Regions from separate parts of the Sphingobacterium sp. WOUb80 genome, predicted to be linked through region 1. Evidence: riboswitches for the same ligand, from Rfam matches in the RefSeq annotation. Region 1 holds a riboswitch; the other holds the start of a gene.
The links. Region 1 has a riboswitch for thiamine pyrophosphate ahead of thiM (hydroxyethylthiazole kinase). Riboswitches for the same ligand answer to the same signal wherever they lie in the genome.
Positions count from the first base shown of each region.

Region 1 (3,426 bases):
GAAATAAGTGAATATTCACAACGCCAGACCTTTGATCAAACAGGTAGGCTTACAGCTGAGATCAAGCGATCTTACCGTGTTAACGAAACAATTGATGAATTTTATTATGAGGGCGTCTTACAGCAAAAATCAATTGTAAAAGATTTGGGCAACTGTGCCTATGAAAGTTTGATTTATAACAAGGATGGCCAACTCACGACAAAATACCGACAGGCGAGAAGAACGATGTAAGCACTCACTGAAAAACCGCTATTGTCGGATGAAATCAAGATCCCGGTTTTTACAAAAAAAGATTCGATGAAATCCTGTAAAAAGTAGAAAAAAAAATATTTCAGCATTAATTTTGATAGGGATAATAAAACGCCGAATTGAGAAAACGAAAATTGATCAGTCAACATCACCCAATACTCTATTTTTTAGCGGTATGGGCCAGAAGAATACATAGGAAAGCCCTATGGTTATGTGATAACAAAAAATATACAGCAGCTAAATCAGCTGAAAAGCTTCCCTTCCGTATCAAAAAACACCAGTCTGTATTATTGAAGAAACTGGGCGAAAATAATATGCAATTGCAGATCAATAAAGTTACCAATCTGAAAATTGCTGCAGCGGAGATTAACGGCATTCTCATCAGACCGACGGAAACCTTTTCTTTCTGTAAACTCGTTGGACTGCCAACTGCAAAAAAAGGCTACTTGCCGGGCATGGAATTATCCTTCGGTGAAGCGAGAGCGGGTATTGGCGGCGGAATCTGTCAAATATCCAACCTCATTCATTGGCTTGTAATCCATAGTCCGCTTACCGTCAATGAACGTTATCATCATTCTTTTGACCCTTTTCCAGACGATGGCCGTGTATTACCATTCGGCAGTGGTGCTACGGTGTTTTATAACTATCGTGATTATCAGTTCACCAACCATACACCATACACTTTCCAAATAAATCTATGGTTTACGGAGAAATGCTTAGAGGGCGAATTGCGAATAGACCAAGAACTGGATTTTGCATACCATGTCTTTGAAAAAGAACATCAATTTCTGAAAATAGACAATCAATTCTTTCGGAAAAACGAGATCTGGCGCGAGAAGTTTTTTAAATTTCAGGGTGGGAAGACTATAGAAAAAGAACTTTTGACCAAAAATTTTGCGCGTGTCACCTACACTCCCGAAAAATATATCGAAATGCGTACTGAACAAAAATCAGGATCTTAATACAGCAATGTATTCATCTAGCCTGGTCAGCTAACAGCTCTGCGTTTTTTTATATAAAAAGTCCACTTTTTTGTTTAAGTTTGATATGGCTTTGGGGGTATTCTGTATAGAATTGAGATAGTCCCTTTGAACCTGATTCGGTTTATACCGACGTAGGGAAAAGCAAACATCAACTGTACAGCAAACCTCTATACTGCACAGGCTATCTCTCTTCTTCCCGTCAAAGCCGCACGGAAACATCTTACGACAAGCAAAAAGAATGGAAGATTCAATTATCAAACTATTAGAGCAGCTGAGGCTTGAAAAACCTCTTATCCACAACATCACCAACCTGGTCGTGATGAACAATACGGCCAATGCACTTTTAGCTGTAGGCGCCTCCCCTGTGATGGTACACAGCCCGTTGGAAGTGCGCGAAGTTGTCGATATTGCGCAAGCGCTGGTCATTAATATCGGCACCTTGAGTGAAGATACAGCCGAAGCTATGCTGGTTGCTACCGAACATGCCAATACCATCGGACGGCCATGGGTACTTGATCCTGTTGGTGCTGGGATATCAGCATTCCGCAATGATTTATTATCCAATCTACTGGATCTCAAACCAACCGTTATTCGTGGAAATGCATCAGAAATCATGACGCTGTACAATTTCAACCAACCGAACACAAAAGGCGTCGACAGTACGACAGATAGCAAAGATGCACTCCGGTTTGGCAAATTATTGCAGGAACAGACCGGCTCCATTATCTGCATTTCTGGAGCAATCGATTATATCCTCTCCGAACAACACCGTGTTGAGGTCTATAATGGTCATCCTTTAATGACGCAAGTCACCGGACTAGGCTGCAGCGCTACTGCACTCATTGGTGCATTTCTAGGTGTTACAGACCAATATTTTGAAGCAGCCGTTGCCGGTGTGTCCATTTTGAGCTTGGCGGGAGAACTCGCTGCCCAAACAGCAGCTGGCCCGGGCACCCTGCAATTGAATCTCTATGATGAACTCTATCAGCTCAATGCAGAACGTCTAAAATCAAAGCTCAAAATCAAACGTTATGCGTATTAATCCACTTTTCCCCTACCCCCTGTATTTGGTAATTTCCGAGCGAGACTGTTATCCTCAAAATTGGCTCCATGTTGCCGAAGAAGCCATCATAGGTGGAGTCGATCTTATACAATTGCGCGAAAAAGTTGACGATCCAGCTACATTTTTGGATAAAGCCATCCGTTTAAAAAAACTAACCGATCATTATGGTATTCCGCTCGTGATCAATGATTCCGTGGAAATCGCAGCCCAAATCGAAGCATGGGGAGTACATGTGGGGCAAAATGATTTCCAGCCACTCGCTATTCGAGAAAAATATGGCGATAAATTGACCATAGGCTGGTCTATAGAAGATATGCAGCAACTGGAAAGTCAACAAATGTACGCCGTCGACCACCTTGGTGTAAGTCCCATTTTTTCAACGAGAACCAAAGTGGATACAATTACTGAATGGGGAATTGTGGGTTTAAAACAACTTCGGAATAGGACGGAAAAACCATTGATCGCGATCGGAAGAATGAATTTTCAAACTGCGGCAGAGACTTGGAACGCAGGTGCAGACTCCATTGCAGTCGTTTCGGCCATATGCCAAAGTCAAGATCCCAGAGCTGCCAGTGCACAACTAAAAGAACTATTAAAATGACAAAAGATAAAAAATACAGTGTCCCGACTGTACTCAGCATTGCAGGGTTCGATGGTAGTGGTGGAGCAGGCATACAAGCAGATACCAAAACCATATCTGCATTAGGTTGTTATGCCATGAATGTTTTAACCGCCTTACCTGTTCAGAACACACAAGGTGTAAGACGTATTTATGAGATCCCTATGGCAGCTGTCCAAGACCAACTAGATGCCATTTTTGACGATATCTATCCCAATGCAATCAAAATCGGGATGGTACACAATATTGAACTTGTGGAGCTTATTAGCACCTATTTAAAAGAATATAAAGGGCCTATCGTATTTGATCCAGTCATGGTCTCGACTAGCGGACACAAATTGATTCACGATGATACCGTTCAGGCCTGCATCGAACTTCTTTTTCCTTTGGCAACCCTAATTACGCCAAATTTAGATGAGGTAAGTGTCTTAGTAGACGAAGTTATCGACGACGTCCAAAAAATGGAAAAAGCGGGAAATCACTTATTGGCCAAGGGTTGTCAATCCGTACTG
Region 1 is NZ_CP165617.1:2,825,797-2,829,222, forward strand. Features, by position in the region: gene AB1Z56_RS12020 (hypothetical protein) at 1-231, shown strand, start outside; gene AB1Z56_RS12025 (VanW family protein) at 369-1,211, shown strand; TPP riboswitch at 1,295-1,387, shown strand; gene thiM (hydroxyethylthiazole kinase) at 1,471-2,274, shown strand; gene thiE (thiamine phosphate synthase) at 2,264-2,896, shown strand; gene thiD (bifunctional hydroxymethylpyrimidine kinase/phosphomethylpyrimidine kinase) at 2,893-3,426, shown strand, end outside.

Region 2 (3,426 bases), 400 kb from region 1:
GCACATCACTATGCATAAAATAGGCCGTTACAGTTGATTTATCCAGCGCAATGGGTACGTTGCTGCTAATTTCGACATAACGGAATCCCTTATAGCCGAACTTTGCCATAAATTCATCATCTCGTCCGCTCAGCGTTAGGATATCCGTCTGAAAAGGTTCAGCCTCTTTATCACCCCGGTAATAGACATCAATGTTAGACTGATCCAAACGCCCATCTGCATGCAATCGTTCACCATGTTTAATCCGCAGCACTGTTCCGGCTGATCCTTTGACTTTTATTTTTGTGATGCCGGCCATATTCTGCCCCATATCGAAGACATAAGTTTGCGAGTCAATCTTCTTTATTGACTTTGGCAGGTATGACTTCAGCAGTCGGATCGGTACGGTTTGCTGGGCAACTAAGTTGGCAGATGGTGCATTTCTATATTGAACTGCACCCCATGCCGAGTCATCAAATTTTGGTTTATCCCAGTTGGGTATTTCTAGTCTTGCATCGTAATGCTCCCCTGTATAGATGTTATTGTAAACAGTTGGCCCATAAGCGGTTTTCCACTGCTCATCAGAAACAATCGTCTCTTGTGAACCATCTGCATAAACGATATGCAGATCCAGACAGAATGCGGGACGGTCTCGCCATGGCGCTTTATCAAAGTTCCAAACAGCCATTGGCTGATGATTGTACCAACCGTTACCTAGAATAACTCCAATTGCATTCTCTCCTTTTTGAAGCTGCGCGGTCACATCTTCCACGAGATAAAGTGTCCGGCGGTCAAATCGGGTATACATCGGATCCAACCGATGATCGCCCACGCGTTGACCATTGATGGATAGTTCATATAATCCGGCGACAGCAATATAGGCACGGGCCGACTTAATTTTTTTCTTTGTTGTGAATACTTTTCTAAAATACGGGGTTTTCCGCTCATGGATGTCCTTACCATCGCTGATCCATCTTCCTTCCCAATTGTCTTTGCCCATCATCCCCGTTTCAAAAGACGCTATGGCTGAACTTGTTGACAGACCTTCTTTGTCCCATACCTTCACCTTCCAAAAGTATTTGGTCCGGGCTGTTAACTTTGCGCCATTGTATGGAACCAGCATGGCTGAACTGAGCTGTTTCCCACTGTCCCAAACACCCTTCGCCTCTTTAATCAATGCCAGCGAATCCTGCCCAACGAACAGCTGATAGGCGCTTTGCCGAGCGCCATTCCGCGGGTCATCAAGTCGCCAGCTAAATCTTGGATTGACGGCATCGATACCCAATGGATTAACGAGATGTTCGCAGGTTAGCTGAACAGCGCTGCAGTTATTTTTAGGTTGTGCTTGGGCATTGCCAGCCATCATGTACAACATCGTTGTCAATAAAATTCTACGCATCAAAAGGAGGTGTTCTTGGTGGTTGTTAAATTGTTTTAGCTTGTTCAAAATACTAATATATCAAATATTTCCTACATATTATCCTGTACTTTCACAAAAATAACCCTATCTTAGTCCCAACTTTAGGGGTGTCTGCTCGTGCAGGCTGAGATTTTACCCTTAGAACCTGATCCGGATCATACTGGCGTAGGGAAAAGTGAGCTGTCTACAAGGTGCATTACTGTGTCTTCGTGTAGCCATTCCTAAAGTTTTACCAAAAAAAATAAGGAATGGAACTTACAATAAACCATCAGATTCGATTTTTTGACCCGGCACCGCCTTCACTTGAAGCCTTGGTCCTTTTGGAATTATCTGCTATGACGCAAGGCGTGGCCGTAGCGATCAATAACCAAGTTATTCCAAAGGACGACTGGCCAGCTACAAAACTTAAAGCCCATGATCAAATTATCTTGATTACCGCATCTCAAGGCGGATAGTTATTTCAAAAAAATCAACCGAAAATTTACATCAACACCGTAAAAAATGGCAGCTGAAACAATCACACAATCACCTTTCCCAAATTCAAAGAAAATTTTTGTACCCGGAAAAATATTTCCAATTCAAGTCGCTATGCGTCAGATTTCTTTGAGTCCCACCAAATTAAGTAATGGACAAGTAGAAATTAATCCTCCGGTTACTATTTATGACACCTCTGGTCCATATACAGATGAATCCATGCTTGTCGATATCCGAAAAGGTCTCCCTCGCCTCCGCGAGCAATGGATATTGGACCGTCAGGATGTAACGCAGTTAGCTACCATTACTTCTGAATATGGCCAACGGCGGCTCTCCGACCCAAGTTTAGATGAGCTTCGATTTGCCTATAGTCATAAACCGAAAGTGGCCCAAGCTGATTGCAATGTCACACAGTTACATTATGCAAAGAAAGGTATCATCACACCGGAAATGGAATACGTTGCCATCCGCGAAAACCAACGCATCGAGCAGTTAACGGCCAGTACCCCAGGAATGGATCATCAGCATACCGGGCAAAATTTTGGTGCGAGAACACATAAAAAAGCCATCACTGCTGAATTTGTCCGCGAAGAAATTGCTGCAGGACGAGCTATTATCCCTAATAATATCAATCACCCTGAAAGTGAACCCATGATTATCGGACGTAATTTTTTGGTAAAAATTAATGCAAATATTGGGAATAGCGCGGTCAGTTCGAGTATCGATGAGGAGGTTGAGAAAGCGGTCTGGGCTTGTCGCTGGGGTGCCGATACCATTATGGACCTCTCCACGGGCAAAAATATTCATGAAACCCGCGAGTGGATTATTCGCAACTCTCCAGTTCCAATCGGTACTGTCCCGATCTATCAAGCCCTAGAAAAAGTGAAAGGTGTAGCAGAAGATCTCACTTGGGACATATTCAGAGATACCTTGATCGAACAGGCCGAGCAGGGAGTTTCTTATTTTACAATACATGCCGGCGTGTTGCTCCGTTATATCCACCTCACGGCAAGCAGGGTGACCGGCATCGTTTCCAGAGGCGGTTCAATTATGGCTAAATGGTGTCTTTTTCACCATAAAGAGAACTTTCTCTATACACATTTTGAGGAGATCTGCGAGATTATGAAACAATATGATGTTGCTTTTTCTCTCGGTGATGGTCTTCGTCCGGGTGCTATCGCAGATGCGAATGATGCGGCTCAATTTGCTGAACTCGAAACATTGGGTGAACTTACCAAAATCGCCTGGAAACATGATGTTCAAGTGATGATCGAAGGCCCTGGCCATGTTCCCATGCAATTGATCAAAGAAAACATGGACAAACAACTGGAATGTTGTGACGAAGCACCATTTTATACCTTAGGCCCCTTAACAACTGACATTGCCCCGGGTTATGATCACATCACTTCAGCTATTGGAGCTGCCATGATCGGCTGGTATGGCTGCGCAATGCTTTGCTATGTTACACCAAAAGAACATTTAGGTTTACCAAATAAAAAAGATGTTAAAGATGGTGTAATTACATACAAACTTGCCGCTCATGCGGCTGATTT
Region 2 is NZ_CP165617.1:2,422,074-2,425,499, forward strand. Features, by position in the region: gene AB1Z56_RS10195 (family 78 glycoside hydrolase catalytic domain) at 1-1,378, opposite strand, end outside; TPP riboswitch at 1,493-1,588, shown strand; gene thiS (sulfur carrier protein ThiS) at 1,648-1,854, shown strand; gene thiC (phosphomethylpyrimidine synthase ThiC) at 1,901-3,426, shown strand, end outside.
Region 2: another riboswitch for thiamine pyrophosphate. It lies ahead of thiS (sulfur carrier protein ThiS); the one in region 1 lies ahead of thiM (hydroxyethylthiazole kinase).